DNA from 2 places in the Thalassospira sp. MBR-102 genome. Region 2 is predicted to be linked to the other one. Evidence: riboswitches for the same ligand, from Rfam matches in the RefSeq annotation. Region 2 holds a riboswitch; the other holds the start of a gene.
The links. A riboswitch is a leader RNA that binds a small molecule or an ion and turns the genes downstream of it on or off. The one in region 2 is predicted to bind glycine.
Positions count from the first base shown of each region.

Region 1 (12,352 bases), on a different contig from region 2:
GCAGCACTGATGCACGACATGGGCATCAATGCCCGTGAAGCTTCGCTGAAACTGGCACAGGTCCCGTCCGAACCAAAAACCGCTGCCCTTAAGGCCGCCGCCCGGAAACTCCGCGAAAATGCCGATATCATTCTGGCCGCCAATGCACGCGACATGGAAGCAGGCCGTGCAAAGGGCCTGACGCCAGCATTGCTTGATCGTCTTGCGCTTGACCCTGCACGCATCGAAAGCATGGCGTCCGGGGTCGAAGCAGTTGCCGACCTTCCCGATCCGGTTGGTCGCGAACTTGCCCGCTGGAGCCCCGAACGCAACGGGCTCGATATCGCGCGCGTGTCTGTGCCGCTTGGCGTGATCGGCATCATTTATGAAAGCCGCCCGAATGTGACGGCCGATGCCGGTGCCATGTGCATCAAATCGGGCAATGCCGCCATCCTGCGCGGTGGTTCGGAAAGCTTCCATTCATCCCGCGCGATTTTTGACTGCATGCTTGCCGGTATTCTCGATGCCGGTTTGCCCGAACATGCGCTTCAGATGATCCCGGTGACGGATCGCGCCGCCGTTGGCGAGATGCTGAAACTGTCCGATTACATCGACGTCATCGTCCCGCGCGGCGGCAAGTCGCTGATATCGCGCATTACCGATGAAAGCCGGATTCCCCTGTTCAAGCATCTGGAAGGGCTTTGCCATACCTATGTCCATGCCAGTGCGGATGTGACCAAAGTCGTCGATATCGTGGTGAATGCCAAGATGCGCCGGACCGGCATTTGCGGTGCGACCGAAACCATCCTGATTGATCAGGTGGTTGCCGATGATCTGTTGCCGAAAATTGCCGCTGCCCTTGCCGACAAGGGATGTGAAATGCGTGGCGATGCCAGCGCGCAAAAGGCAGACACCCGCATCCTGCCTGCCACGGACGATGATTGGATCACCGAATATCTTGATGCCATTGTGTCGATCAAGGTCATCAATGGCGTCGAAGAAGCGGTCAACCATATCAACACATATGGATCGCATCACACCGACGCCATTTTGGCCGAGGATACCGATGCGACCGCGACGTTCCTCAATGGTGTTGATTCCGGCATCGTGATCGTCAATGCATCGACACAGTTTGCTGATGGCGGCGAATTTGGCATGGGGGCCGAGATTGGCATTTCGACGGGCAAGCTGCATGCACGCGGCCCGGTCGGAGTCGAACAGCTGACCAGCTATAAATACATCGTGCGCGGCACCGGCCAGACCCGCCCATGAGTTTTTCGACGCCCAGAAGTCATAGTGCCCCGCCCCGCGTCGGATTGCTGGGCGGGTCGTTTAACCCGGCGCATGAAGGGCATCTGCATATATCGCTGGAAGCCTTGAAAACCCTGCAACTTGATGCAGTCTGGTGGCTGGTGTCGCCGCAAAACCCGCTCAAGCCCGCCCAGGGTATGGCCGACCTTGCCGACCGGTTCGATTCGGCGCTGATGATGGCAAAGCATCCCCGCATTGTTGTTTCTGCAATTGAATCAGAACTGGGAACCCGTTATACGGCCGACACTCTCGCAGCCTTGCAGCGTCGTTTTACCCGAACGCGGTTCGTATGGCTGATGGGGGCGGACAATCTGGCCCAGTTTCATAAATGGAAATGGTGGGACAGGTTGATTTTGCGCGCTCCCATTGCGGTTCTTGACCGCGAGGGGTATTCTAACAAGGCATTGTCCGGGACGGCAGCCAAGCGTATGGAACGCTGGCGCATCCCATCGGACAGGGCGGGTTTGCTGGCCGATCTCGATGTTCCGGCCTGGGTTTACCTGCCAATAAAGCGCCATCCGGCTTCTTCGACCGCAATCCGCGCCGAAGGCAGATGGCAGGTTTGACCGGCGGGAGTTCCCCGGATCCGAAACGGATCGGGCTCTCTTGCGTAAATTGAGGTGGCGACCATAGGTACCGCAAAAAAGACTCTGACCCCGGGCGAGCTTCTTGCCCTTATCCAGAGCACGCTAGAAGATGACAAGGCCGAAGACCTTGTCACCATTAATCTGATCGATAAAACCTCCCTTGCCGATCATATGATCATTGCAACCGGGTCATCCTCCAGACGGGTGGCGTCGATGGCAGAGCATATTGTCGAAAAGCTGAAAGAAGCAGGTCAGGGCCGTGCCCAGGCCGAAGGCAAGGAACAGGGCGACTGGGTTCTGGTTGATGCCGGCGATGTCATCGTCCATCTGTTCCGCCCGGAAGTTCGCGCTTTCTACAACATAGAACAGATGTGGGGCGTTGAAAATCCGGCGCTTAAACAGCAGGCGGCGCGACTGTATTAATACAGTCCGCCCCGGTTTGCCCTGACCACCGCGGGGATTGGCCATCGGTGGTCCCCATGCGGGCGGAGCCAGATCGGAAAGATGCAAATTACCCTTGCTGCGGTGGGCCGAATGAAAAACGGCCCCGAGAAAGATCTTTTTGACCATTACGCAACCCGCCTGCGCTGGCCCTTTGCCGTGCGAGAAGTCGAAGAGAAGAAAAAGCTGCCCCCCAATCAGCTTAAAGACCGCGAGGCGGAGCTTTTACTGGGCGTCATCCCCGAAAATGCCTTTTTGATCGCACTTGACGAGCATGGCCGCGAATATGGCTCCATCGATTTTGCTGCAAAGCTTGAAGGCTGGATCGATCAATATGCCGGAAATATCGCCTTTGCCATTGGCGGGGCCGACGGCCATGGGGACGCTATCAAAACACGCGCCAATACGCTTTGGTCACTTGGCAAGGCGACTTGGCCCCATATGCTGGTGCGCGCCCTGATTGCCGAGCAGCTTTTCCGCGCCCATGCCATCCAGACCAACCATCCATATCACCGGGAATAATCCCCAAAGTCACCAAAAGCATTGGTTCCCCCACTCTTGGATAAGTTGTTTCAAATTTTGTCCATGGGTATTTCTCTATCTGTTTGAGTAGGGGAATTAACGATGCAAAACAGATACTTAAAGATTGCCGCCGTTATCGGTTTGGCAATGCTGACCGGCGCGTGCGCAGCTTCGCGTAGCGTTGTCGAAATTCAGGAACCGGCCAAAATTGAGAACCCGGCGACTGGGCCGGCCGTTAAAATCGTTTCGGTCGAAGACAAACGCCAATTCGAGATTGATCCATCAACACCGGATATCCCGTCGCTGTCGAATGACGAGATTGATGATGTCACCTTTACATCGCGTGCCTATGCCCGCAAACGCAACACCTATGGAATGGCACTGGGGGATGTTTTGCTGCCCGAAGGCAAAACTGTTGCCGATGCCGTCAACAAGGCAATCTCCAACGGCTTCAAACAGGCCGGATACCGTGTTCTTGAACCGGGGGACGCCGAATATGACAGCGCCGACGCCGTCGATGCCGACCTGATTAAGTTCTGGTCATGGTTCGAACCCGGTTTCTGGCAGGTCACGGTGCATAATAAGTCCGAAGTGACGTTGAAGGGCAACGAACTGAACAAGGGCGAACCGGTTACAGTCACCGACAGCTATCAGGAAAAGATGCAGATGGTCCTCGACAGCGACTGGCAAAGCAGTGCTGTTAATGCCCTACGCGAACTTTCATCAAAGATTGCCGAAAAACTGGAAACGCTTAAGTAACCGGCTTTAACGCAAATCATACTGCATGCGCACGACACCGGACTTGTAGTGCTCCGATGCCACCAGTTTCGGTGTCGTGCCCACAGCATCCCGGCCAAACAGCCGGATGCCATCTCCCAGAATTTCGGGGATGATGAACATTTCAAGCTGATCGACAAGGCCGCCAAACAGGAATTGGGTCACAACACTGGCCCCACCGACGATCCAGATATCGCCGGTATCGGACCTGTCATCGCGAAGCTGGCTTGCCAGTTCCACAAGACTACCGCCATAGGCCTCTGTATTGGCCGGGCGGTTATCGGGCAAATCGCGCGATGTCAGGACAATCGTGCGGCGATCTTCATAGGGCCAGTCACCAAATTCCATCACCTGATCAAAGGTTTTTCGCCCGATGATCAGTGTTCCCACGGTGCCCAGAAAGCCCTCGAAATCGAACTCGGCCGGATCGAATTGATCAAGCCAGTCAACAGCACCATTGGCGCGCGCGATATAGCCATCCAGACTGACCGCGATATAGATGCGGAACAGTTTCTTTTTCATGCTTTGCCCAACCTGTTCGAGGTCTTTGCCCCGTTTTTGATTTCTCAATGATATCAGATTGCAGGCGCAAGGTGGCAAGAATCGGGCCGGATGAAAAACACCCCCGAAACGGCGGCTTCGAGGGTGTTTGGTCGGTATTTCAAACTGTCAGCTCAACATTCGACCACGTTGACATTGACCGCCAGCCCGCCCTGGCTGGTTTCCTTGTATTTGCTTTGCATATCAATGCCGGTCTGGCGCATGGTTTCGATTACCTTATCGAGTGACACGGTATGCTGACCATCACCGCGCATTGCCAGACGGGCAGCATTGATCGCCTTGACCGCCCCCATGGTGTTGCGTTCGATGCAGGGTACCTGTACCAGACCGCCAATCGGATCACAGGTCAGGCCAAGGTTGTGTTCCATGCCAATTTCGGCGGCGTTTTCAACCTGTTCGGGGGTACCGCCCATGACGGCACAAAGCGCGCCTGCCGCCATTGAGCAGGCCACACCGACCTCCCCCTGGCAACCGACTTCGGCGGCAGAAATCGACGCACGCTTTTTATAGATCGAACCAATGGCCGCCGCCGTTAACAGGAATTCGCGTATTTTCCCCTGTGTCACATTGGCCCCGAACCGTTCGTAATAGCGCAGCACGGCGGGAATAACACCCGCCGCCCCGTTGGTCGGGGCGGTCACGACGCGCGAACCGGCAGCATTTTCTTCGTTAACCGCAAGGGCATAAAGATTGACCCAGTCGATCACGGTCAACGGGTCCTTAAGCCCCGCTTCTGGCCGTTCCGTCAGTTCAAGGTAAAGTTTGCGCGCACGCCGTTTGACATTCAGCCCGCCGGGCAGGATGCCATCGGTTTTGCAGCCACGCTCAATACAATCCATCATCGCGCGATGCACGCGGTCGACAAATTCCTCGGTCTCGGCAGGTTCACGCCAGCTTTTTTCGTTTTCGGCCATGACTTCGGCAATCGACAGCTTTTCCTTTTTACAGATCGCCATCAGTTCATCGGCCGAGGAAAAAGGATAAGGCAGTGTGATATTATCGCCGGAATATTCCGCCCCGCGATCATCGCCCGAGACGATAAACCCACCCCCAACCGAAAAATATTCCTGTTTGTGCAAAACAACACCGTCACGGTCAAAGGCGGTGATCCGCATGCCGTTGGGGTGTTCGGGCAGGCTTTCGGTCATATGGAAAACAAGGTTGGTATCCCGGTTGAAGGCAACCGGATACGCGCCGTAAAGCTGTAATGCGTGATCTTTATCAATCGCATCCATTGTCGGTGCGATCCGGTCGGGATCAACCGAACGCGGTCGTTCCCCCGAAAGCCCCATGATCACCGCGGTATCGGTGGCATGGCCCTTGCCGGTCAGGGCAAGCGATCCGTAAAGATCGACAATTACCGAGCCGATTTTTTCCAAAAGATTCCGGGCTTCGAGTTCCAGACAGAACCGATAGCCCGCGCGCATCGGGCCGACCGTATGCGAACTCGATGGGCCGATGCCGATGGTATAAAGATCGACAACGGAAAGATTAACGTCTTGCGGACGCTGCTTATTTTCTTCGGTCAAATGGGCCTCCCACGGCTCTTTGTCATGCGGATCAATGCCACATGACGTTATAGAACCGGTGTCTTGCCCCCTCTGTCCCTTGACCTGAGATTGTGCGCCCTGTTGCCAAAAACAAAGAAGTCTTTGACGCCATGGCTTCATCCTTCGGTGGAAATATGGTGCCGGGCATTGGCCCCGTACCGCTTTCTCTCTCCAGAGCCTCAATCCGCAACGGTCCATCTGCCTGAGAGTTTTCGGGGCTATTGCTCCTTCGGCGCCGATCTGATCGCGGGATCAAAGCGGGCTCTCCCATCGCGGTTATTCGAGGTATCACCGTAACGCCCGAGATTACAGGCAGGTGATGATCCTTGTCAAAAAGCGACTTTGCAAGCGCACAAAAAATACCCGGTCGGAAGGCTGTTCAATACCGGCATTCATGATAGATTGCGCGTTGAAAATGCTATGATTGGCAGCGTCTGATGGCGGACCCACCGCGCCCGGCGTCTTTGTACGGATGGCAAAATTGCCGGATAATAACCATCTTTACCGGTAATTCAGCCTTTTACCTTATTTCGTGTACTTTAGTTCGTGGGATTATGATTGTGACTGTATCAAATACCGTAAAGCGCCCGCGTCCGGTGGTGCTGTGCATTCTGGATGGCTGGGGTTATCGCGAGGAAAGCAAGGACAATGCGGTTGCATTGGCCAATACCCCTGTTTGGGACGCGCTTTATGCCAACAATCCGACCGGCTTTCTGAAAGCCTGCGGTCTTGATGTCGGCCTGCCCGAAGGACAGATGGGCAATTCCGAAGTCGGCCATATGAATCTTGGTGCCGGCCGGGTTGTGATGCAGGAACTGCCAAAAATTGACGAGGCTGTCAAAACCGGTTCGATCGCCGATACCGATACCGTCAAAAAGGTTATCGCCAAGCTGAAAGAAAGCGGGGGCGTCTGTCATATCGCCGGGCTTCTGTCCGAAGGCGGGGTGCATTCCCATCAGGCCCATATGGCGGCCCTTGCCAAAATCATCGCATCGGCCGGTGTGCCGGTAAAAATCCATGCCTACCTGGATGGCCGCGATACCGCCCCCAAAAGTGCCGCCAAATTCCTTGAAAAATTTCGCGCACTAATTGGTGATGCCAATGTTGAAATCGTGACCGTCACCGGGCGCTATTACGCGATGGACCGCGACAATCGCTGGGAACGCGTCAGTCAGGCCTATTTCACGATGGTAAAGGGCAAGAATTACGCCGATGGCCGCACCGCTGAAAGTGCCGAAGCCGCAATCAGGGCAGCCTATGATGCCGACACCACGGATGAATTCGTTCTGCCGACCGTGATTGGCGATTATGCCGGCATGAAAGACGGCGACGGGCTTTTGATGACCAATTTCCGGGCCGACCGCGCGCGTGAAATTCTGGCCGCGATCTGCGCACCGGACTTTGACGGGTTTGACCGTGGCACCCCGATCAGATTTGCCGTGCAGGCCGGTATGGTTGAATATTCATCCGACCATGCAAAATATATGGATGCGATCTATCCGCCGCAGGTGTTGCCAAATATCTTTGGTGAAGTCGTTTCCAGGGCTGGCATGAAGCAGTTGCGCATCGCGGAAACCGAAAAATATCCGCATGTGTCCTTCTTCTTTAACGGCGGCGAAGAACAGGTTTTCGAGGGCGAAGACCGTATTCTGGTGCCATCGCCCAAGGTCGCGACCTATGATTTGCAGCCGGAAATGTCGGCCCCGGAAGTGACCGAAAAGCTGGTGGCGGCGATCAGGGCTGAAACCTATGACGCGATCATTCTGAACTTTGCCAACCCCGACATGGTCGGCCATAGCGGCATTTTGTCCGCCGCGATGAAGGCCGCCGAAGCGGTCGATACCTGCCTTGGGCAGGTTGTTGATGCGGTTAAATCGGTGGGCGGCGTGATGTTCGTTACCGCTGATCACGGGAACTGTGAGATGATGGTGGATCCGGAAACCGGCGAGCCGCACACCGCGCATACGCTTAATCTGGTGCCGACCATTCTGGTGAATGGACCCGAAGGCGCGACACTGGAAAATGGTCGCCTGGCCGACGTGGCACCGACTTTGTTGCAGCTTCTCGGGCTACCGCAACCGGCGGAAATGTCCGGCAAACCGTTGATCAAGGGTTTGAAAGGGAATGATGCGCTTCTTGCGAACTGATCTGCGTTCCAAGACCGCCCTGCCTGCGCTGGCTGTGATTGCAGCCATGATCGCGGGCGGGGCAGCGCCGTCTTTTGCCCAGTCGCTACGCAAGGTCGACAGTCAGCTTGATAAACTTGAAAGCCAGCTGTCAGAGCAGCAAAAGCAGGAAGAATTCCTGGCGCGTAAATCGCGCGAACTCTGGACCGAGGAACAGGCGCTTCAATCCGAAGCCATTTCGGTCGCCAGACGCGCCCAGCGCCTTGAAACAACCCTGACCGATCTTGAAGATCAGCTTGCCGAACTTGAAGTGCGCGAAAAGCGGGCCGCCACCAGCCTTGAAGACAAAGCCGGGCAATATGCCCGCATCCTGATGGCCTTGCAGCGTTTGTCGACCACCCCGCCCGAAGCTGTGATCGCCCTTCCGACCAGCCCGCAGGATACATTGCGGTCAGCCATCCTGTTAAAGGCCGCCCTGCCCGGTGTTGAACAGCATGCGCGCGATTTGCGCGCCGAGCTTGAAGAAATTGGCACCCTTCGCGAAGACATCCGCACGCGCCGCAGCGAAATGGCAACCGCCACCAAAGAATTACAGGCAGAGCGCCAGTCACTGGCCGCCCTGCTTAACGAAAAGCGCAAACTGCGTTCGGAAACCGAGGCCGAGGCCAAAATGGCATCGCGCGCCGTCAATGAACTGGCGACCGAGGCAAAATCATTGGGCGATCTTCTGGAAAGCCTGAAAAAGCGGGCGGAAGGCGTTCCCGAACCCCGCATGAAACCGGAACGCCAGATCGCCAAGCGCACGGAACCCAAACCGCCCCCGGCCCCATCGACAATTGCCAGAAACGAGCCGCCCGCCACCCCTGCGGAAAAAACAGCCCCTGCCAGCAAGGCACCATCGGCAAATGATGAAGAGCTTTCTGTCGGCAGTTCGATCACGCTGGCACACGGACAATTGCGTATGCCCGCAAGCGGAAAGGTCGTTACATTGTTTGGTGAACGGTCCCGCGGACCGGACGGACTGGCGGTTACACATTCCAAAGGGATCGAGATCGACACACGCCCAAACGCGCAGGTCGTATCGCCCTTTGACGGCAAAGTTGTATTCGCCGGGCCCTTCCGTGGCTATGGCCGCCTCTTGATTATCGAACACGGCGAAGGATACCATAGCCTTATCGCTGGTTTTGATCGGCTCGACAGTGTGGTAGGACAATATTTGTTGGCGGGTGAACCTGTTGGAATAATGGGTGAATTATCGCCTAAACTCTATCTGGAGATGCGCCATGACGGTGAAGCGATCAATCCGCTTCCCTGGCTGGCCTCGAAAAACGGCAAGGTAAGTGGATGAAAACCTCTCGATTGGCAGTATTCGCACTCGCTACCGGCATGACTTTGGGCCTTGCTTCGCCCGCGCTGGCGCAATCTTCACCAACAACATCAGCCGAAACCTATCGGCTGCTGAACCTGTTTGGCGATGTGTTTGAACAGGTGAAATCGAAATATGTCGAAGAAGTCGATGACAAGCAGCTGATCGAAGCGGCCATCAACGGCATGCTGACATCGCTTGATCCGCATTCCTCCTATCTGAATATGGATAATTTCGAGGAAATGCAGGTCGATACCCGCGGCGAGTTCGGCGGGCTTGGTATTGAAGTCACGATGGAAGAAGGCTTTGTCAAAGTCATTTCCCCGATTTATGACACGCCCGCCGAAAAGGCCGGTTTGCAACCCGGTGACTTCATCACCCATATCGACGGCAAACCGATCCGTGGTCTTGGCCTGAACGAAGCGGTTGAAATGATGCGCGGCAAGGTCAATACGGACATTATCCTGACCATCATGCGCAAGGGTGAAACCGCACCGTTTGATGTCACCCTGACCCGGGCCGTGATCAAGATCCAGTCGGTTAGATCCGAAGCAAAGGATGATGTCGGATATATCCGCATCACCAAATTCAACGAGCAGACCTTTAGCGGCCTGCAACGTGCGATCACCGAGTTGCGCGACCAGATCGGCCCGGAAATCAAGGGCCTTGTGATTGACATGCGCAACAATCCTGGTGGTTTGCTCGATCAGGCGATTTCGGTTTCGGACGCCTTCCTTGATAAGGGAGAAATCGTATCAACCCGCCCGCGCGATACCGAAAATACCGAACGTTACAATGCCCGTCCGGGCGATCTTGCCGACGGACTTCCCATGATCGTTCTGATTAATGACGGTTCGGCATCCGCATCCGAAATCGTTGCCGGTGCCCTTCAGGATCACCGCCGCGCGGTCATCATGGGAACACGCAGTTTCGGCAAGGGATCGGTTCAGACAATCCTTCCGATGCCCGGCAATGTGGCACTGCGTCTGACCACGGCTCGCTATTACACGCCGTCGGGCAAATCGATCCAGGAAGTCGGCATCGTGCCTGACATCATTGTCCCGCAGGCCCGTGTCGAAAGCATCGAAGCCGCCCAGCGCCGATCCGAAGCCGATCTGAATGGTGCATTGCGCAACGAGGATGAAACCATCAGCAACGCCGAAAGCGATGCCAATGATCGCCGCAATGCTGCCGAGGAAATAGCGCTGGAAGATTATCAGCTGTCCCGTGCACTTGATATGATCCGGGGCATCGCCCTGTTCGCACCCCGCCCGCAAGGGTGAGGTGCGATCCGCAGACCGAAAGAGACTGACCTTTCGTGATCAGGAAACTCATAAAATCCTTACGGTTTGGCCGAAAGAAGGAACGGGGTCCTCTTGATGACATGGGCAATCCTGAAACAGATGATGTTTCAGACGCTCTGTCGGACGAGGATCTTCCCTTTAACGAGCTGCCGATCGAGGTTCAATGGGAACGTCTGCCCAAGCATCCGCCATCACGGCGCTGGTGGCTGTCAAAACTCCTGATCATTGCGCTGTTTTTAAGCCCGATTGCCGCGGCGGGTGTCGGACTTATCCCGATCCTTGATCCTGAAACCGGCTGGCGGCTGTTTCATCTTGGATCACCCAAAACCATCGTCGCCGTTCCCGGGACCGAGCGCGAGCTTCAGGAAGAAATCGCCAAAGGTGTGCGCGACGTCGAAGAACGCACGCGCGCCGAGCAGGAAGCACTGGCCAAAGCCGCTAGTGATCCCAACAATCCGCAAAGTGCCGAAGACATCGCCAGACAGCTTGAAGGCGTTTCAGATCTGGTTGGCACCCCCGGTCAGGAGGGCGCAGTGGATGGCACGACAACACCAACCCCGGAAGAACTCGCCGCCCTTGCCGAAGAAGGCGCACTTGATCAGCCGATAGAACCCGATCCCCTGCGCCCGGCTCCGCTTCCTGGTCTGGATGAAGAAGGCAGTTTCGGTCGTATTCCGCGGATTGCCGATGATGGCACGACGCCGTTTGATGCCTATAAACGGCCCTTCGAACGGGTTGAAGGCCAGCCCTATGTCGCGATCATCGTGACCGGTATAGGCCTGAATAGCACCAGAACGAAGGCGGCAATCGAAGATTTGCCGCTGAACATTTCGCTGGCGCTGTCGCCCTATGCCAACAATCTGCAACAGGTCGCCGCCGATGCGCGCGCCATGGGCCACGAGATATTCTTGCAGTTGCCGATGGAGCCGATCGACTTCCCGCTATCTGATCCCGGTCCGCGCGCGCTTTTGACCAGCCTGCCGGAAGGGGAAAACCTTGTGCGACTTGAATGGTTGCTCGCACGGTTCCCGGGCTACGCGGGTGTCGTCAGTTATCTTGGGTCGAAGTTCGGAAGCCTCGATAGCGCCATCCGTCCGGTGATCGAATTCGTCGACCGGACCGGTCTTATGTATGTTGAAGGTACCAATTCCGGGTCCGTGAGCCTTGGCGCGCAATTGGCATCGAATGCCGATAGTCCGAATGCCGTTGGCAACATCATGATCGACGAAATTCCAAGTCGCCGACAAATCGACGCCCGGCTTAACGATCTGATCGAACTGGCAAAAAGCAACGGCGTTGCCGTCGGAATTGCGCAATCCTATCCGGTGACCATACAGCGCCTTCGGAACTGGTCGGCACGACTTGCCCGCCAGGGCGTTCAGCTTGCACCGGTTTCGGCGCTTGCAAAATTGCAGGTCACACCGCAGTCTGCGGACGAGGCGGAAGCCGCCCGGCGTGACGCCGCATTGGCCGAAGAACGCGCCCAAAAGGATGCCGCCCCGTCCGATACTGGTGACGGCGAAAGTGAAACAATCGAAAATTGATGACACCGCCACCGTATGCGGTTTGTCAGGGGGTATTGATGGCGAAGAAATCGGGCGGCAAATCAAAGAAGGCAGCCAAAGCCGACGATGATCAGAAGGCCGGGGATCAGAAGATAAAAACCGGCAGCACGGACAAATCAACGCTGACCGCAGAAGACCTGCCTTATCGCCCCTGTGTCGGGATCGCGCTTTTCAACGATGAGGGACAGGTCTGGATCGGCAACCGGATCGGGTTTGAAGGCGCATGGCAATTGCCACAGGGCGGGATAGATGATGGCGAAACC
Region 1 is NZ_JBEPTC010000008.1:32,107-44,458, forward strand. Features, by position in the region: gene ABIE64_RS14175 (glutamate-5-semialdehyde dehydrogenase) at 1-1,251, shown strand, start outside; gene ABIE64_RS14180 (nicotinate-nucleotide adenylyltransferase) at 1,248-1,856, shown strand; gene rsfS (ribosome silencing factor) at 1,911-2,300, shown strand; gene rlmH (23S rRNA (pseudouridine(1915)-N(3))-methyltransferase RlmH) at 2,382-2,840, shown strand; gene ABIE64_RS14195 (hypothetical protein) at 2,943-3,599, shown strand; gene ABIE64_RS14200 (dihydrofolate reductase family protein) at 3,606-4,139, opposite strand; gene ABIE64_RS14205 (L-serine ammonia-lyase) at 4,292-5,707, opposite strand; glycine riboswitch at 5,778-5,905, opposite strand; glycine riboswitch at 5,909-6,008, opposite strand; gene gpmI (2,3-bisphosphoglycerate-independent phosphoglycerate mutase) at 6,283-7,875, shown strand; gene ABIE64_RS14215 (murein hydrolase activator EnvC family protein) at 7,853-9,202, shown strand; gene ABIE64_RS14220 (S41 family peptidase) at 9,199-10,503, shown strand; gene ABIE64_RS14225 (divergent polysaccharide deacetylase family protein) at 10,605-12,068, shown strand; gene ABIE64_RS14230 (RNA pyrophosphohydrolase) at 12,107-12,352, shown strand, end outside.
Region 1: linked by a shared signal. The riboswitch ahead of ABIE64_RS14205 (L-serine ammonia-lyase) and the one ahead of gcvT (glycine cleavage system aminomethyltransferase GcvT) in region 2 are both predicted to bind glycine.

Region 2 (12,352 bases):
TTGCGAATTGTGGGATGAAATCACGCGGGATCGTTATGGCATTTCCGATGAAAAATATCGCCGGTTCCGCTATGGCGTGCAGGTCAATTCGCTTGGCCTGACCGAACAGCAACCCGAAAACAATGTGTATCGCATCCTGATCGAAATGCTGTCGGTGGTGCTGTCAAAGAATGCGCGCGCGCGTGCCGTGCAGCTTCCGGCGTGGAACGAGGCCCTTGGCCTGCCGCGCCCGTGGGATCAGCAATGGTCGCTGCGCCTGCAACAGATCATGGCCTATGAAACCGACCTTCTGGAATATGACGACCTGTTTGACGGCAATCCGGCGATTGAACGCAAGGTCGGATTGCTTAAGGACGGTGCACGCGAAGAACTGGCGAAAATCGATGCCATGGGCGGGGCGATTGCCGCAGTCGATCTTGGTTACATGAAACAGGAACTGGTGCGGTCCAATGCGCGCCGTCTGGCCGATATCGAAACCGGGCTGACCAAGGTGATCGGTGTGAATGCCTATACCGAAACCGAAGCATCACCCCTGACATCGGGGGAAAAATCGATCCTGACGGTCGATGACATGGCCGAACAGGAACAGATTGAAAAACTGAAAGAATGGCGGGCCGGTCGCGACCCGGCCGCGGTTGCCAGAAGCCTTGCCGATCTTGAAGCCGCCGCCCGCGAAGACCGCAACATCATGGAAAGTTCGATTGCCTGCGCCCATGCAGGCGTCACGACCGGGGAATGGTCCGAAACGCTGCGTCAGGTGTTTGGTGAATATCGTGCGCCGACCGGCATCACATCGATGATCGTGACCGGGGATGCAGACGATATCAAAAAACTGCGCAGTCGCGTGGACGAGGTTTCCGAAAAGCTTGGCGAACGCATGAAAATGCTGGTCGGTAAGCCGGGGTTGGATGGTCATTCCAACGGGGCGGAACAGATCGCGGTCAAGGCGGGCGATGCCGGGATTGACGTGCTTTATGACGGCATTCGCTGGACACCTGATGAACTGGTGCGCAATGCCATCGACGAAGGCGCGCATGTGATCGGGCTTTCGATCCTGTCAGGGTCGCATGTGCCGCTGGTGCGCGAAGTGGTCAATGGACTGCGCGCCCACGGGGCGGGGCATATCCCGGTTGTTGTTGGCGGCATCATCCCGGATGCCGATATGCTTGTTCTGCGTCAGATGGGGGTATCGGCGGTTTACACGCCCAAGGATTACCAACTGGTGCGGGTGATTTCCGAAATTGTCGATCTGGTGGATCGCAAGTCAACCGAACGTCCGGCCCCGCGTAACATCGAAGGCAAGCCGGAAGGGGCCGGAACGGCGATTTATTGATTGCGGCGGTTTTGCGGATTTGCTCAGCTCTTGACGGCAACCCGTGCTTGTTCAGTGCCGTGGCGTTCAAGAACCCAGCTTTCAAAGGTTGCGGCGGGCAACGGTTTGGCAAACAGGAAGCCCTGAATGAAGTCGCATCCCTTGTCGCGCAGATATTCGTGCTGCTCGACTTCTTCGACACCTTCGGCGACGACTTCAAGATTAAGGCTGTGGCCCAATCCGATCACCGCATCGACAATTGCCTTGTCATCCATATCGACATGGATGTCGTTGACAAACGACCGGTCGATCTTGATCGACGAAACCGGGAAACGTTTCAGATAGTTCAGGGATGAATAACCGGTGCCGAAATCGTCAATCGCGATGCGCACGCCAAGGGCCTTAAGCTCGTTCAAGGTTGAAACGGCCTTTTCCGGGTTGTTCATCAGGATCGATTCAGTGATTTCAAGTTCCAGCGTACCATCGGGCAGGCGGGTCTGATCCATGATCTGGGTGACGGAACTGACCAGTTCGGCATCCTGGAACTGTGCCGGTGACAGGTTTACCGCAATGCGCAGGCCCGGCAGACTGGTTTCGCGCCAGATTTGCGTCTGTTTGCAGGCCTTGTTCAGAACCCATGCGCCCAGCCGGTTGATCAGGCCGCATTCCTCGGCCACCGAAATGAATTCGCCCGGCAGGATCAGACCACGATCCGGGTGGTGCCAGCGCACCAGTGCCTCCGCGCCGACAACCCGCTCGGTGCGGCAATCGATTTTCGGCTGGTAGTAAAGTTCAAGCTGGTCATATTCCAGCGCGTTGCGCAGATCTTCCTCGATCGTTTTGCGTTCCTTGACCCTCTCGTGCATCGACGGCAGGAAGAACCGGTAATTGTTGCGGCCTTCGGCCTTGGCGGCATACATCGCCATATCGGCGTTTTTGACCAGTTGTTCGGGGTTTTCGCCGTCTTCGGGGAACAGTGTGATACCGACACTGGCGGTCGAATGCAGGCGAATGCCACGGCAATCGAATGGCTGGCAAAGTTCATCGATGATGCGCTGGGCAAGGGCAATGGTGTCTTCGATATTCTGAACATCGGTCTGGATGATGGCGAATTCGTCCCCGCCAAGGCGGGCGGCGGTATCGGAATCACGGATGATGCGCGACAGGCGCTGCCCCATTTCCTGGATCATCAGATCGCCAACGTCATGGCCAAAGTGATCGTTGATGTCCTTGAACCGGTCCAGATCGACAAACAGAACCGTGACCCCGCGCTGGAACCGGCGGGCGGATAGCAATGCCTGACGCAGACGGTCAAGGAACAGGGTACGGTTCGGAAGGCTGGTCAGCACGTCATGCACGGCCAGATGGCGCATGCGGGCTTCGGTCTGTTTGCGTTCGGTAATGTCGGTATAAGTCGCAACGTAACCGCCACCGGGCATCGGGTTGTGGTCAACCTGAACGACCCGGCCATTCGGGCGGGTGCGTTCCATGCGATACGGTTCGCGACGGCGCGCAATCGCAACGCGGTCGGAAATCAGCGCCTGAATGCTGACATCGCCATATTCGCCGCGTTCGGCGTTATAGCGCAGAATATCGGAAAGCGGCGTGCCTTCCTTGACCAGATCGCGCGGCAGGTTCAGCAATTCGATATAACGTTCGTTCCAGACCATCAGGTTCAGGTCCTGATCAAACAGGCATATCCCCTGACCGATATTGTGAAGGGTCGCTTCCAGAAGGGCCTGTTTACGCTGGGCTTCTTCCTGTGCCTGTCCCTGCAGGGCGACCATTTCGTTATATTCGCGGATCAGAAGGCCCAGTTCGTCCGAACTGTTCCATTCCACCGGGCGGCGCAGACGACCATGTTTGGTCATGCGGATGGAATGCAAAAGCCGGTTCAGCGGTTCCTTGATCGAACGCTTGTTCGCGATCAGAAGGCTTGCGGCAACAACCGCAATCAGCAAACCGAACAGGATCATGTCGATCACCATCCGGCGGAACAGCAAATCCTGAACGCGGGCTTCTGTGAAGTAAATCACAAGCTCGCCGACGTCATGACGCACATTATTGCGTTCAAAGAACACGCGACGCGACAGGCGCAGGGTATCGTTCAGCTCGGATTGTGATACGCCGGTATGGGCGAATTCTGTGCCATCGGCCCCCAATGCCTGCACCGCGACAATATCGCGATCCCGGCTCATGGCGTTCAGGGCTGATTCGATATTGTCGACATCAAGATACCAGAACGGTGTTGCCAGAACGCGGGCATTGATATCGGCGGTTTGTTCGATTTTCTCGTTCAAATCATCGCGCAGAACCGTGTAACTGACGTATCCGAAGACAACGAACAGGGCGAGGGAGAACAGGGAAACCAGCGGCAGCGCGATGAAAAGCAATCGGCTGCTAAGCGACTTCCGTTGTAAAAAGCCGTACGATCCGCGCGACAAGCGTATTTCTCCTCGGCACCCACTATCGACTAGTTAATGGCAACCATACTCGACCTTCGGGTGGGCTCCAATACCCCTAAGACTGTGCTTACTCAATCTGGAAGTCAGCCCAAAAGCAAGTTTGATTTCATTTTTTTCATATAGCATTCACAAAAAGTAATTCGACCCATCTATTTTGGATCGAAGTCCAGCAGCTTCAAGGACTTGTCTACCAAGTTTATTTTGTTTTTCTTATTTAGGATGCGTTTATTTTGGTACGGCCTGACGGGCGAGTTCGTCGCATCGTTCGTTTTCGGGGTGTCCGGCGTGACCTTTGACCCAGTGCCATTCAACTTTATGCGTTTTAAGAGCTTCCAGAAGCCTTTGCCAAAGCTCGACATTTTTGACCGGCTTTTTGTCGGCCGTTTTCCATCCGCGTTTTTGCCATCCCCAAATCCACTTGGTAATTCCGTCCCGGACATAGCTGCTGTCGGTATAAATGTCGACGATGCAGGGGCGTTTCAATGCTTCAAGCGCACTGATCGCAGCCATCATTTCCATACGGTTGTTGGTGGTTTCGGGATCACCGCCCGACATTTCCTTTTCCACGCCATTAAATCGCAGGATCGCGCCCCAGCCACCGGGGCCGGGATTGCCGCTGCACGCGCCGTCTGTGTAAATTTCGACGCGTTTGTCGTCCGTTCCGGTCATATAATTCTATTCCTCGCCCAGGCCATAGGCACTGGCACTGTCGATCCGTTGATGAAAGCGCAGTTTATTGATGTATTCGCGTGGGTTTTTCGGTGTGACCAGCGCATCCTTGGGCGTATTGATCCAGTCATAAAGACGGGTCAGCAGGAACCGCAGCGACGCCCCGCGCGCAAGGATCGGAAGGGCGGACAGTTCATCATCGGACAATGCGCGCACCTTGCCATAGCTTGACAGAAGGTTGCGGGCCTTGGTGACGTTAAAGCTGTTATCGGGTTCGAAACACCACGCATTCATGCAGATCGCAATGTCATAGGCCAGCAGATCGTTGCACGCGAAATAGAAATCAATCAGGCCGGAAACGTCGTCCTTGCCGGGGAAGAAAAACACATTATCCGGGAAAAGGTCGGCATGGATTACGCCTGCGGGCAACTGATGGGGCCAGTTGGCTTCGAGGAAGGCCAGTTCATCCTCGATCAGTTTTTCAAGACCGGGCTGAACGCCATCGGCATCGGCACGGCAGCTTTCAAACAGCGGACGCCAGCCCTTCACACTTAGCGCATTGCCAAGATACATGTCGAAATCCTGACCGGCGGTGTGCAATTGCGCCAGCGCGGTGCCAAGCCCCATGCAGTGATGGGGCATGATCCGGCGCGGCGACATGCCGTTCAGGAAGGATGTGATGGCGGCCGGACGTCCGCACAAACGGCGTAACGCAACCCCGTCCCTGCCGTGGATCGGTGTCGGGCAGTTCAGTCCCTTGGCCGACAGATGATCCATTAGGCCCAGATAAAAGGGTAGATCATCCGGGTTCACGCGCTTTTCATACAGGGTCAGGATGAAGGATGCCTGATCGGTCTGAAGCAGGAAGTTGGTGTTTTCGACGCCCTCGGCGATGCCTTTGAACGAAATCACGGTGCCGATATCGTATTCGGCGACAAAACGGGCGATATCTTCGTCAGAAACGTCGGTATAGACGGCCATGGGATATCCGGATTTCCTGCATCAGAGCTGGGTTAGCTGGCAAGCTGGCGGGGCAGCTTGAAGGTGACGTTTTCGTTGGTCAAAGTCAGGGTTTCGACCGTGACGTTATAACGTTCACGGCAGGCATCAATGACTTCCTCGACCAGAATTTCCGGGGCGGATGCACCTGCGGTAATGCCAAGGGTCGAAATGCCTTCGAGTTTTGACCAGTCGATATCCTTGGCGCGTTCGACCAGAACCGAACGGTCACATCCTTCGCGTTTCGCGACTTCGACCAGACGGTTCGAGTTCGACGAGTTTGGTGCACCCAGCACCAGAATGGCATCGGCGTCGGTCGCGATCAGCTTGACCGCGTGCTGGCGGTTGGTGGTCGCATAGCAGATGTCTTCTTTCTTTGGGACCTCGATCGCCGGGAAACGGCCTTGCAGGATCGAGATGATCCTGGCCGTATCGTCCAGCGACAGGGTGGTCTGGGTCACAAACGCAAGGTTTTCGGGGTTTTCGACCTGAAGGTTTTCGGCGTCTTCTTCGGTCTCGATCAGGGTCATGCTGCCCGGTGGCAACTGGCCCATGGTGCCGATGACTTCGGGGTGACCGGCATGGCCGATCAGAAGAATATGTTTGCCGTCCGCATGGTGGCGTTCCGCACCACGATGGACCTTGGACACCAGCGGGCAGGTTGCATCAAGATATTCAAGCTGGCGGTTTTCGGCGGCTTCGGGCACCGATTTCGGCACGCCGTGCGCGGAAAAGATCACCGGAACCCCGTCCGGGACGCTATCGAGTTCATCGACAAAAACCGCACCCATATCGCGCAGGCGGTCGACCACGAATTTGTTGTGGACGATTTCGTGGCGGACATAGACCGGCGCGCCATACTTCACCAGCGCCTTTTCGACGATCTCGATCGCACGATCCACCCCCGCACAGAAACCGCGCGGGTTGGCAAGGATGATCCGAAGGTCGGCTTTGTCAGACATGATACGGGTCCGAATGTTCATGATGCGCGACACCAGCCGCGATTATTCAAGTGTCTTCGTTACATAACCCGCCAGCACCGGACGTGCAATGACAGACACCATGCAAAGATGGATGTGGATGCATGTATTGGTGGCAATTGTTGTGAATGCACTGATTTCAAACGGAAGCGGGTTGTGTCGCCATATCGGAGCGAATAGACTGCGCGCGGCTGTGCCCGGATCGGGCATGACAGCGAATTTGACCAGTTCTATAGAGGCTTGGATGACGATTGCGAACGGACTGCGGCGTGTTTGTGCATTGGGTTTGGTGTCGTTTGCCGGTTTTCTGGCAGCGTGTGGCACGTTCGAAGAACAGCCGGTCCCGGCATGCCCGCGTGCCTTCCTGCCCAATGATACCGCCCGTCTGGTGCAGTTCAATGGTCAGGGCAAAGACCTGACCGATGTTATCCTTGAAGCCGAATTTGCCGGATATCTGGGCGATTGCGGCTATGACCTTGAAGAAAAGGTCCTGAACGTTGTCATCAGCCCGGTGATCAATGCCGAACTGGGCCCGGCAGCGCAGGGACGCAACGCAAAACTCCAGTATTTCGTGGCACTTAAGGACCCGTCCGGCGAGTTTATCCAGAAAAATCTGTTTGATGTCGACATGGTGTTTCCGAGCAATTTGAACCTGGCGCGCTATCGCGACGAGCAGGTGACTTTGAACGTGCCGCTGGATGATGTCTGGGCCGGTCCGGATTATGAAATCTATCTTGGTTTCCAGCTGAGTGCCGACCAGCTCGACTACAATCGACGCTTCGGAAAAAATTAATAATCCGGCCTATTATTCATTTTTAGTGAATAATCAAATCCCGCCCGCATCGCGTGGCGGGATTTTCGTTTTTGGACAAAAGTTCGTTTTCGGTAATCCTCATACAAAAGAATGGACATTTGCCGGAGGGACTAAAAAAGAGCTTTTAATCCTCATACTAATGGGTGGGGTCGAAAGGATATGATTTTTGGGGCTGGTCTGGTCGGATTCAAATCCGTATAAGGGGGCATACCCAAATGATCCCCGTGGGAGAGTGCCACGGTCTTGATCGATGCGTCGGATTGCATCGATAGGGATTGCGCGGACGCCGAAGGAGCAACCACCCCGGAAACTCTCAGGCAAACGGACCGCGGGGAGATGGGACTCTGGAAAGCAGGCGGCATCAGAAATCGATGTGCGCCTCGCCGAAGATGTAAGCAGACCGGTATCCAAACCGGCTGTGATTCTTTCAGGCTCCAAGACAGAGGGGGACGTGGTTGGCCACTGGTCGGCTATGTTTCTCAACGCCTGTCTGGAGACCTTGATGGCCGATCATCAAACCGAACTGCTGAAAACCGCCCTTTATGATTTGCATGTCGAACTGGGTGCCAAGATGGTGCCGTTTGCCGGTTACGGCATGCCGGTGCAATATCCGCTGGGCGTTATGGGCGAACATCTGCATACCCGTGCGAAGGCCGGTCTTTTTGACGTTTCGCATATGGGGCAGGTTCGCCTGACCGGCGAACATCGCGTCGCCGAGCTTGAAAAGCTGGTACCCGGTGATATCGCGATTCTGAAACCCGGCCGCACCCGTTATTCCGCCTTTACCAATGACGATGGCACGATCCTTGATGACCTGATGATCACCAATGCGGGCGACAGCCTGTTTCTGGTGATCAATGCGGCGTGTAAGGATGATGACATTGTCCATATGCGGGCCAATCTTGATAACGGTGTGGAGCTGATCGAGATTGATGATCGCGCATTGATGGCGTTGCAGGGCCCGGATGCGGCCCGCGTGCTGGCACGGTTTGCGCCTGCGGTTGCCGATATGAAATTCATGAGCTTTGCCGAGATCGATATTGCCGGTATCGCGTGCTTTGTCACCCGGTCGGGCTATACCGGTGAGGACGGGTATGAGATTTCCGTGCCGAATGAGCGCGCCGAAGAACTGGCGCGCAAGCTTCTGGCCGAGGAAGAGGTCGAGGCGATTGGCCTTGGCGCGCGCGATTCGCTGCGTCTTGAAGCCGGTCTTTGCCTGTATGGCAACGATATCGATACCACGACCACCCCGGTCGAGGGTGACCTGAACTGGATCATCAACAAGCGCCGCCGCGAAGAAGGCGGGTTCAAGGGTGCGGATGTGATCCTTGATCAGCTTGCCAATGGGGCGGATCGCAAACGTGTCGGGATCAAACCCGAAGGCAAGGCCCCGGCGCGTGAACACACCCCGATCCTGAACAGTGACGGTGAAGAAATCGGCGAAATCACCAGCGGTGGTTTTGGCCCGACCGTGGATGGCCCGATTGCGATGGGATATGTCGCAATTGAATTTGCCGCCCCGGGTACCAAAGTCGATCTGATGGTGCGCGGCAAGGCACGCCCGGCGGAAATCGTCGAACTGCCGTTTGCGGCACATCGTTACTATCGCGGCTGATCATCAGAAAAAAAGAGTTCGGGCAGCGTTTGCGGCCCGCAAAAGATACCGAGATTTTAGAGACAACTGATCTTACAGGGACGAATTACCATGGCTAAAAAATTCTCGCAGGAACATGAATGGGTTGAATATGAAGACGGTGTCGCGACCGTTGGCATTACCGATTACGCCCAGCAATCGCTTGGCGATATCGTTTATGTCGAGCTGCCGGAAGTTGGCAAAAAGCTGACCAAGGATGGCGATGCGGCGGTTGTCGAATCGGTCAAGGCCGCCAGCGACGTTTATGCGCCGCTTGATGGTGTCGTTGTCGAAGCCAACGAAGAGCTTGATGACAATCCGGCACTGGTGAACGAAGCCCCGGAAAGCGATGGCTGGTTCTTCCGCATGGAACTTTCCGATGAGTCCCAGCTTGATGAGCTGATGGACGAAGCTGCGTATAAAGACTTTGTCGAAGGCCTTTAAGATATGCGTTATCTTCCGCTAACCAGTGCGGATCGCGCCTCGATGCTTGAAACCATCGGGGCCGGGTCCGTTGACGAGTTATATAGCGACGTGCCCGAAGGCGCGTTGCTGTCCGAGCCGGTCGATCTGCCATATCATCTTGGTGAATTGCAGGTCGAACGCGACATGGCGAAACTGGCCGCCAAAAACATGGGCACGGCCAGCGTGCCGAGCTTCCTGGGCGCGGGGGCGTATCGCCACCATGTTCCGGCCACGGTCGATTACATCATCCAGCGTGGTGAGTTTCTGACGGCCTATACCCCGTATCAGCCGGAAATCGCACAGGGCACGTTGCAGTATCTGTTCGAATTCCAGACCCAGGTGGCATCGATCACCGGCATGGATGTGGCCAACGCATCGATGTGGGACGGGGCAACGTCGTGCGCGGAGGCCGTTCTGATGGCGTGCCGGGCCACGCGCCGCAAGAAGGCGGTTCTGTCGGGTGGCTTGCATCCGCATTACCGTGAAGTCACGGAAACCTATTGCCAGTATAGCGATACCGAAGTTGCCGGTCGTGACGGGCACCCGGAAAAGCAGGCAACCGCGGATGAGCTTGACGATCTGATCGATGATCAGACCGCGTGTGTGGTTGTCCAGTATCCGGACGTGTTTGGCCGTATTCAGGATCACACCAAGCTTGCGGATGCGTGTCATGCCAAGGGTGCGCTTTTGATTGTGGTGTTTACCGAGGCCATGGCCTTTGGCGCGGTCAAGTCACCGGGCAGCTTTGGCGCGGACATCGTCTGCGGCGAAGGCCAGTCGATTGGTAACAACCTGAATTATGGCGGCCCGTATGTCGGGCTTTTTGCCACGACCAGCAAACTGGTACGCCAGATGCCCGGCCGCCTGTGTGGTGAAACGGTCGATCAGGATGGCAAGCGTGGTTTTGTTCTGACACTTTCGACCCGCGAGCAGCATATCCGCCGCGAAAAGGCGACATCGAACATCTGCACCAATTCCGGGCTGTGTTCGTTGGCCTTTACGGTGCATATGAGCCTTCTGGGTGAAGACGGGTATCGTGGTGTGGCAACACTTAACCATGAAACGGCGTGCAAGACCGCCGATGCGATTGATGCGGTACCGGGTGCGGAAGTGGTCAATGACAGCTTCTTTAACGAGTTCACCGTCAAGCTTGCCAAACCGGCAGCCGAGGTGGTCGAGGCACTGGTTGCCAAGGGTGTTCTTGGCGGCGTTCCGTTGTCGCGCCTGTATCCGAACCGTGACGATCTGGGCAATTACCTTTTGGTGGCGGCGACCGAAACCAACACCGACGAAGACATCGCGGACCTTGCGTCTGCATTGAAGGAGGTGCTGGCATGAGCTTTACCACCCATACCGGTAACCGTGGACTTGTGCTTGAGGAAAAGCTGATTTTCGAGATGGGCGAACCGGGGCGTACCGGTGTTGACCTTCCGAAGCCAGCGGGCATCAAATCACGCCTTGGCGGCCTTGATCGCGATAGCGATGTCGGTCTTCCGGGCCTGTCCGAGCCGCAGGTGGTGCGTCATTTCACGCGCCTGTCGCAGAAAAACTTTGGCATCGATTCTGGCTTCTTCCCGCTGGGTTCGTGCACGATGAAACATAACCCGCGCCTGAATGAAAAGGTTGCGCGGATGCCCGGTCTTGCCGACCTGCATCCGATGCAGCCCGAAAGCACGGTTCAGGGCGCACTTGAACTGATCGACAGTTGCGCACACTGGTTGCTGGTTCTGACCGGGATGCCCGCGGTTTCCATGTCGCCCGCAGCGGGCGCACAGGGCGAACTTTGCGGCATGATGGCGATCCGGGCGGCCCTTGATGCGCGCGGTGAAAACCGTCGTCGTGTTCTGGTGCCTGAATCGGCCCACGGGACCAACCCGGCAACGGCGGCGGCTTGTGGTTTTACGGTTGATTCGATCCCCGCGACCGAAGATGGCCGTGTGGACCTTGCGGCATTCGAAGCCAAGCTTGGCGACGATGTGGCCGGTATCATGCTGACCAACCCGAATACGTGTGGGTTGTTTGAGCGCGACGTTCGCAAGATTGCCGATCTGGTCCATGCGGCCGGTGGGTATTTCTATTGCGATGGGGCGAACTTCAACGCGATTGTCGGACGGGTGCGCCCGGCGGACCTTGGCATTGATGCGATGCATATCAACCTGCATAAGACCTTTTCGACCCCGCATGGCGGCGGTGGACCGGGTTCGGGTCCTGTTGTGTTTTCCGACGCACTGGCCCCGTTCGCACCGATCCCCTATGTCGTGCGCAAGGGCGAGAAATTCCATCTGGTGGAAACCGCAGACGAGAAGGACGGCAACAAACCGTTCGGTCGCCTGAAAGGGTTCCATGGCCAGATGGGCATGTTCATTCGTGCGCTGTCTTATATGAAAAGCCACGGTGCGGATGGATTGCGTCAGGCGTCGGGCGATGCGGTTCTGAATGCCAACTATCTGCTGGCGCGCCTTAAAGGCAAGCTGAGCGTGGCGTTTCCGGGCTATTGCATGCACGAAGCCCTGTTTGACGATGATTTCCTGAAAGATACCGGTGTTTCGACGCTGGATCTTGCGAAAGCGATCATCGACGAGGGCTTCCACCCGATGACCATGTATTTCCCGCTGGTCGTTCATGGTGCGCTTTTGATCGAGCCGACGGAAACGGAAACCAAGGAATCGATTGACCAGTTCTGCGACGCGGTTCTGGCATTGGTGGCCAAGGCAGAATCGGGCGATGCGGAATTCTTCAAGAATGCACCGTATCTGACGCCACGCCGTCGTCTTGACGAGACGGCAGCGGCAAGAAAGCCGGTTCTGCGCTGGATGCCTGAAACTGCTTGATTTGCAACGCAACATAACCTTTTTGCGCACCCCGGTCATCTGGCCGGGGTGTTCTTTTTCAAAGGCTTGTTCTTGAAACCCATTGGACTTGTAGCAATCTGGACCCTTATACTCGTTTTAATGTGATCATCTGACCACGGGGGTGGGTGATCGGGGGAACAGGGATCGGGTCAAGCCCGTTGCC
Region 2 is NZ_JBEPTC010000002.1:115,162-127,513, reverse strand. Features, by position in the region: gene ABIE64_RS04070 (ethylmalonyl-CoA mutase) at 1-1,333, shown strand, start outside; gene ABIE64_RS04065 (putative bifunctional diguanylate cyclase/phosphodiesterase) at 1,357-3,756, opposite strand; gene rnhA (ribonuclease HI) at 4,003-4,446, opposite strand; gene ABIE64_RS04055 (homoserine kinase) at 4,453-5,427, opposite strand; gene ispH (4-hydroxy-3-methylbut-2-enyl diphosphate reductase) at 5,460-6,407, opposite strand; gene ABIE64_RS04045 (hypothetical protein) at 6,634-7,218, shown strand; glycine riboswitch at 7,455-7,578, shown strand; glycine riboswitch at 7,582-7,684, shown strand; gene gcvT (glycine cleavage system aminomethyltransferase GcvT) at 7,742-8,854, shown strand; gene gcvH (glycine cleavage system protein GcvH) at 8,945-9,316, shown strand; gene gcvPA (aminomethyl-transferring glycine dehydrogenase subunit GcvPA) at 9,320-10,675, shown strand; gene gcvPB (aminomethyl-transferring glycine dehydrogenase subunit GcvPB) at 10,672-12,168, shown strand.